DNA from 2 places in the Pseudomonas sp. FG35 genome. Region 1 is predicted to be linked to the other one. Evidence: predicted binding sites of a transcription regulator. Region 1 holds the regulator's gene; the other holds the start of a gene.
What was found. Region 1 encodes FliA, which starts transcription of late flagellar genes. Its sites were predicted from a motif close to CTAAAGTTTNNNNNNNNNNNGCCGNTAA; they were not measured.

Region 1 (3,405 bases):
CCGGGCCAGTCCCTGGTGCAGGCGCTGGATCCACTGCTGCGCAAGCGCGTGGTGCTGATTGACACCGCCGGCCTGCAGGCCAGCGATCCGGCCCTGCGCATGCAGCTGGAAAGTCTGGCCGGTCGTGGCATTCGGTCAAAAAATTATCTGGTTCTGGCAACCACCAGCCAAAAACAGGTTCTAACCGCCGCTTATCACAGTTACAAGCGTTGCGGGCTGGCCGGCTGCATCCTGACTAAACTGGATGAGACGGCCAGTCTGGGCGAAGTGTTGAGCCTGGCGATCAGTCACGAACTGCCGGTTGCCTACCTGACCGATGGCCCACGGATTCCGGATGATCTGCATCTGCCGCGGCGTCATCAACTGGTCAGTCGCGCCGTCAGCGTGCAAATGCAGGAAGAACCCAGCGAAGAAGCCATGGCTGACATGTTCGCTGATATCTACCACAGTCCGACCAAGCAGGTTGGCTGAGGTAATGAACAGTTTTCGTACCTACATCGATGGCCTGCCACGCATTGTTCCGGTTGTGAACGCGCAGCCAGTAATGTGGCCTCCGTCTATGCAAGACAAGGTAAAGAAATAACATGGGCAGCATGCATCCCGTACAGGTGATCGCGGTGACCGGCGGCAAAGGTGGCGTCGGCAAGACTAATGTGTCAGTGAACTTGTCCCTGGCCCTGGCAGAGCTTGGCCGTCGGGTCATGCTGCTGGACGCCGACCTGGGGCTGGCGAACGTCGACGTTCTGCTGGGCCTCACACCCAAACGAACCCTGGCCGACGTGATCGAAGGCCGCTGCGAGCTGCGCGACGTCCTGTTACAGGGCCCCGGCGGGATCCGCATCGTGCCGGCCGCTTCCGGCACCCAGAGCATGGTTCACCTGAGCCCGGCCCAGCATGCCGGCCTGATTCAGGCCTTCAGCGACATCGGCGACAATCTCGACGTGCTGGTGATCGACACCGCTGCGGGTATTGGTGACTCGGTAGTCAGTTTTGTTCGCGCAGCGCAAGAAGTGTTGCTGGTGGTCTGCGACGAGCCGACCTCGATCACCGACGCCTACGCGCTGATCAAACTGCTCAACCGCGATTACGGCATGAACCGCTTCCGCGTCCTGGCCAACATGGCCCAGAGCCCGCAGGAAGGTCGCAATCTGTTCGCCAAGTTGACCAAGGTCACGGATCGCTTCCTCGACGTCGCCCTACAATACGTCGGCGCGGTGCCCTACGACGAAAGCGTGCGCAAGGCGGTGCAGAAGCAGCGTGCGGTCTATGAAGCCTTCCCGCGTTCCAAGTGCGCACTGGCGTTCAAGGCGATCGCACAGAAGGTCGACACCTGGCCGCTGCCCGCCAACCCGCGCGGCCACCTCGAATTTTTCGTCGAGCGCCTCGTGCAGCAAACGGCAGGACCTGTGCTATGACCGCCAGCGGTATGAATTTCTACAAGAAGTCGGCGCGTGACGCGCAGTACGAGCTGATCGAGCGTTACGCGCCACTGGTCAAACGCATCGCCTACCACTTGCTGGCGCGGTTGCCGGCCAGTGTGCAGGTCGAAGACCTGATCCAGGCCGGGATGATCGGCCTGCTCGAAGTCTCGACCAAATACGACGCCAGCAAGGGCGCCAGTTTTGAAACGTACGCGGGCATCCGGATCCGTGGTGCGATGCTCGATGAAGTCCGTAAGGGGGACTGGGCACCACGCTCGGTTCACCGCAATACCCGCATGGTCAGCGACGCGATTCGCTCGATTGAAGCTAAAACCGGCCGTGACGCTAAAGATCACGAAGTTGCGGCCGAACTCCAATTGAGTCTCGACGATTACTACGGGATTTTGAACGACACCCTGGGCAGCCGCCTGTTCAGTTTCGACGACCTGTTGCAGGACGGCGAACACGAAGGGCTGCACGAGGATGGCGCCAGTGCTCATCTGGAGCCGTCGCGCGATCTGGAAGACGAACGTTTCCAGGCCGCGCTGGCGGACGCGATTGCCAATTTGCCGGAGCGTGAGCGACTGGTGTTGGCGCTGTACTACGACGAAGAGCTGAACCTCAAGGAGATCGGTGAAGTCCTTGGCGTCAGTGAATCGCGGGTCAGCCAGTTACACAGCCAGTGCGCGGCCCGCTTGCGGGGGCGTTTGGGGGAGTGGCGAGCGCGCTGAAGGCAGTGTGGGGACACTGCGAACGAGGCTGGTGCGGTGGTGAACGGCACCGGTCTTGCTCTGTTGTGCTCCAGACAGTCATCGAGTGTTTTGCCGGATTGATTGAAATGGCGCGTCCAGGTGCTGGGCGCGTTTAAGACTGCTTGGAGGTCGAATTGAACAAAGACATGAAAATCCTCATCGTTGATGACTTCTCAACGATGCGGCGGATCATCAAGAACCTGTTGCGTGATCTCGGGTTCACCAACACCGTTGAAGCCGACGATGGCACTACTGCCATTCCGGTGCTCAACAGCGGCAGCATCGACTTTCTGGTGACCGACTGGAACATGCCCGGCATGACCGGTATCGACCTGCTGCGCCACGTGCGCGCCGATGAAAAGCTCAAGCACCTGCCGGTGCTGATGGTGACCGCTGAAGCCAAGCGCGAGCAGATCATCGAAGCGGCCCAGGCCGGCGTTAACGGCTACGTGGTCAAACCTTTCACGGCTCAGGCGCTGAAAGAAAAAATCGAGAAGATTTTCGAACGCATCGGCTGATGACGCGCGGGGGAGCTATGGAGCATAACGAATCTTCACAGGGCGACTTCGAGTCGACTCTGAAAAAACACGCCGTCGAACTGGTCGAAAGCCTTGAAAAAGGCAAGTTCGGCGACGCCGTGCAACTGATCCATGAGCTCAATCAGACCCGTGACCGTGGCCTGTACCAGGAAGTGGGCAAGCTCACGCGTGAACTGCACAGTGCGATCGTCAACTTCCAGATCGATCCGCACATGCCGCAGGCTGAGGAAGTGTCGCAAATCACCGACGCTACCGAGCGCCTGGGCTACGTGGTCAAACTGACCGAAGCTGCCGCCAACCGCACCATGGATCTGGTGGAAAGCGCGACCCCCGTGGTCAATGGCCTGGCTGACGAAGCCCAGGCCTTGAGCGCCGATTGGGGCCGCTTCATGCGCCGTGAGGTCGGGGCTGAAGAGTTCCGTGAGCTGGCGCGCCGGGTCGACGGTTTTCTGGCACGCAGCAGCGCGGACAACCGCGCGGTGTCGAGCAATCTGAACGACATTCTGCTCGCCCAGGATTACCAGGACCTCACCGGTCAGGTGATCAAGCGCGTGACCCAATTGGTCACCGAAGTCGAAAGCAACCTGCTCAAGCTCGTGCTCATGGCCAGCCAGGTGGACCGCTTTGCGGGCATCGAACATGACCGTGCGGCGATGCTTGCTGAAAAAGATCCACAAAAACATCTCTCGCAGG
Region 2 (3,405 bases), on a different contig from region 1:
CTGCTCGATTTCCTGGGTCGATTGCTGAGTGCGATAAGCCAGCGCCCGGACTTCATCGGCGACCACCGCAAACCCGCGTCCGCTCTCCCCGGCCCGCGCGGCTTCGATGGCGGCGTTGAGTGCCAGCAGGTTGGTCTGTTCGGCGATCGCCCGGATCACATCCAGCACTTTGCCGATGTCTTGCGACTGATTGGCCAGCGATTGCACCAACTCACCAGTGTGCTCGACTTCACTGGCCAGGGCGTTGATGGCGCCAGCAGTTTCACTGACCCGCTCCTGGCCCAACTGCGCCGACTCGCTGGACTGGCGGGTGGCGTCGGACGTCGACACCGCATTGCGAGCGACTTCCTCCACCGCTGTGGTCATCTCGTTGACCGCGGTGGCGGCTTGTTCGATTTCGTTGTTCTGCTGCTGCAGCCCTTGCGTGCTGTCGTGGGTCACCGCGCTCAGTTCGTCGGAAGCGGTCGCCAGTTGCGTGGCCGAGCCACTGATGCCCTGCAGGGTTTCGCGCAGGTTCTGCTGCATGGTCGCCAACGCCTTGAGCAGACGGCTGACCTCATCGTTGCCGTGAGTTTCGATCGGACGGGTCAGATCGCCTCTGGCGACGTGCTCAGCGGCGTCGACGGCGGCGCTCAGGGGGCGGACGATGCTGCGGGTCAGCAACATGGCCAAGGCGACGGTGGCCAGCGCCGCCAAAGCAATGAACAAGCTCACGATAGTGCGCGAGGTTTCGTAGTGGGCGGCAGAGTTCTGGCTTTCAGCGGCGACCTGACGGGCGAACAGGTCTGCCAGGTCATTGAGTTGTTTACCGGAGCCGTCGACCACGGTTTTCATGTCGACCAGCAGCAGCTTGGTCAGCTCGTCACGCTTGCCTTGCTCGGCGAGAGTGAATGACTGAGCGATCCCGGTACGGTAGGCGGCGAAGGTTTTCTTGAACTGATCGTACAACTGCTGACCTTCCGGGGTCGTCACCAGCCGGTCGTAAGCGGCGATTTTCTCGCTCAGTTCCTTGTCGCGGGTGTCCATCTGGCTCCGGTACGTGGCGATGTTGGCCGGATCCTGATCCAGCGCCATGCGCAGGGAGATGGTGCGAATGCGCAGCATGATCTCGCGAATCTCGTCACCGCCGCGAATGCTCGGCAGCCATTGCGTCTCCACTGCCACTTCGCTGTCGCGGATGCTCGACATCTGCCCCAGCGCAAACACCCCCAGCAATGCCACCAGCACCGCGATCAGGGCGAAGCCCAAGGCGGCACGGGGAGCAATATTCAACTGACGAAGCAACATGACGAACGCCCTTTTTCTTGTATTGGCAGAATTCAGGGGCGCTTGATGCGGCAGGCCCCTTTCGTTAGCGGGCTATCGGCAAGTTGTATGACGACTTGAATGAAACATTTCCGCAGGGCAAAAAAAATCCCCGTATCTTTCGATACGAGGATTTTTAATATGGTCGGGGTAGGGGGATTCGAACTCCCGACATCCTGCTCCCAAAGCAGGCGCGCTACCGGACTGCGCTATACCCCGGTAAAAAAAGGCGACCTTTCAAAGATCGCCTTCTTCGATCAGCGCTTTTGGCCTCTGATCTTAAGATTCGATCCCAGTGTTACCTGGTTTCAAAAATGGTGGGTCGTGTGGGATTCGAACCTACGACCAATTGGTTAAAAGCCAACTGCTCTACCAACTGAGCTAACGACCCAAAAATGGTCGGGGTAAGGGGATTCGAACTCCTGACATCCTGCTCCCAAAGCAGGCGCGCTACCGGACTGCGCTATACCCCGGTTTGAAATTGGCTCCGTGACCAGGACTCGAACCTGGGACCCAATGATTAACAGTCATTTGCTCTACCGACTGAGCTATCACGGAACTACATATTTCAATTTACAACGGTGAAACTTGCAGCTTTTAGACATCGTTTTCGCATCGCTGCGTTCGTGTGTCTGAGGCGCGCTATTCTACAACCTAGAACACCTCTGTCAACCCCCTAAATTGCTTTCAAGTTAATGATTTGCAACTTATTTCAGTTTTCTGCTCAGTGAGCTGAAACCGTGTTGGTGACTGACTGCGGGGCGCACTTTACAAGCCTTTTCCTTTGAGTTCAACAGCCTGGCGAAAAAAAAGGCCTCGCAGTGCGAGGCCTTCCTTACTTCACCACCGGCAGGTGTCAGTTGAACGTGATCTCGTCGTTCTGCACCACACCGGTTGCGGTCTCGCCCGGCATGAAGCGTCCCGACAGGATCAACTGCGCCAACGGGTTCTCGATCCAGCGCTGGATCGCCCGCTTCAGCGGCCGTGCGCCATAGACCGGGTCGTAACCGACGGCAATCAGCTTGTCCATTGCCTCAGGGCTCAGTTCCAGCTTCAGCTCGCGCTCGGCCAGACGGCTGCGCAGACGGCCCAGCTGGATCTCGGTGATGCCCGCGATCTGATCCCGCGCCAATGGCTCGAAAATTACCACTTCGTCGACCCGGTTGATGAACTCCGGACGGAAGTGGGTGGAAATCGCATCCATCACCGCTGCTCGTTGCGCTTCACGATCACCGACCAGTTCCTGGATCTGCATCGAACCGAGGTTGGAGGTCATGACGATCACGGTATTGCGGAAGTCCACCGTGCGGCCATGGCTGTCGGTCAGACGACCATCCTCCAACACTTGCAGCAGGATGTTGAACACGTCCGGATGCGCCTTCTCGACTTCGTCCAGCAGGATCACCGAGTAAGGCTTGCGCCGTACCGCTTCGGTCAGGTAACCACCCTCTTCGTAGCCGACGTAGCCCGGTGGTGCCCCGATCAACCGTGCCACGGAATGTTTCTCCATGAACTCGGACATGTCGATTCGCACCATCGCCTCTTCCGTATCGAAGAGGAATTCGGCCAGCGCCTTGCACAGCTCGGTTTTACCGACACCGGTCGGGCCGAGGAACATGAACGAACCGCTCGGGCGGTTCGGGTCGGACAACCCGGCGCGCGAACGCCGGACCGCGTTGGCTACTGCCACCACCGCTTCGTCCTGGCCGATCACGCGTTGGTGCAGCAGGCTTTCCATCTTCATCAGCTTGTCGCGTTCGCCTTCGAGCATTTTCGACACCGGAATACCGGTCCACTTCGAAACGACTTCGGCGATTTCCTCTTCGGTCACTTTGCTGCGCAGCAACTGGTTTTCGCTCTTGCCGTGCTGGTCGACCATTTGCAGGCTGCGTTCCAGATCCGGGATCACCCCATACTGCAACTCGGCCATGCGGTTCAGATCACCTTTACGGCGCGCGGCTTCCAGCTCCTGACGGGACTGTTCGATCTTCTGCTGAATCTGTGCAGAACCCTGGACCTCGGCTTTTTCCGAGTTCCAGATTTCTTCCAGATCCGAGTACTCACGTTCGTGGCGATCGATTTCTTCCTGGAGTTTCTCCA

Region 2: the regulator FliA is predicted to act here: its motif matches at 1,360-1,387, upstream of ACODTD_RS15300 (methyl-accepting chemotaxis protein).

Annotation. Positions count from the first base shown of each region.
Region 1 covers NZ_JBMDJR010000017.1:41,916-45,320, reverse strand. The annotation lists gene flhF (flagellar biosynthesis GTPase FlhF) at 1-471, shown strand, start outside; gene fleN (flagellar synthesis regulator FleN) at 585-1,415, shown strand; gene fliA (RNA polymerase sigma factor FliA) at 1,412-2,152, shown strand; gene ACODTD_RS25340 (chemotaxis response regulator CheY) at 2,320-2,691, shown strand; gene ACODTD_RS25335 (protein phosphatase CheZ) at 2,709-3,405, shown strand, end outside.
Region 2 covers NZ_JBMDJR010000007.1:50,886-54,290, forward strand. The annotation lists gene ACODTD_RS15300 (methyl-accepting chemotaxis protein) at 1-1,287, opposite strand, end outside; tRNA gene ACODTD_RS15305 (tRNA-Pro) at 1,448-1,524, opposite strand; tRNA gene ACODTD_RS15310 (tRNA-Lys) at 1,621-1,696, opposite strand; tRNA gene ACODTD_RS15315 (tRNA-Pro) at 1,702-1,778, opposite strand; tRNA gene ACODTD_RS15320 (tRNA-Asn) at 1,788-1,863, opposite strand; gene clpB (ATP-dependent chaperone ClpB) at 2,162-3,405, opposite strand, start outside.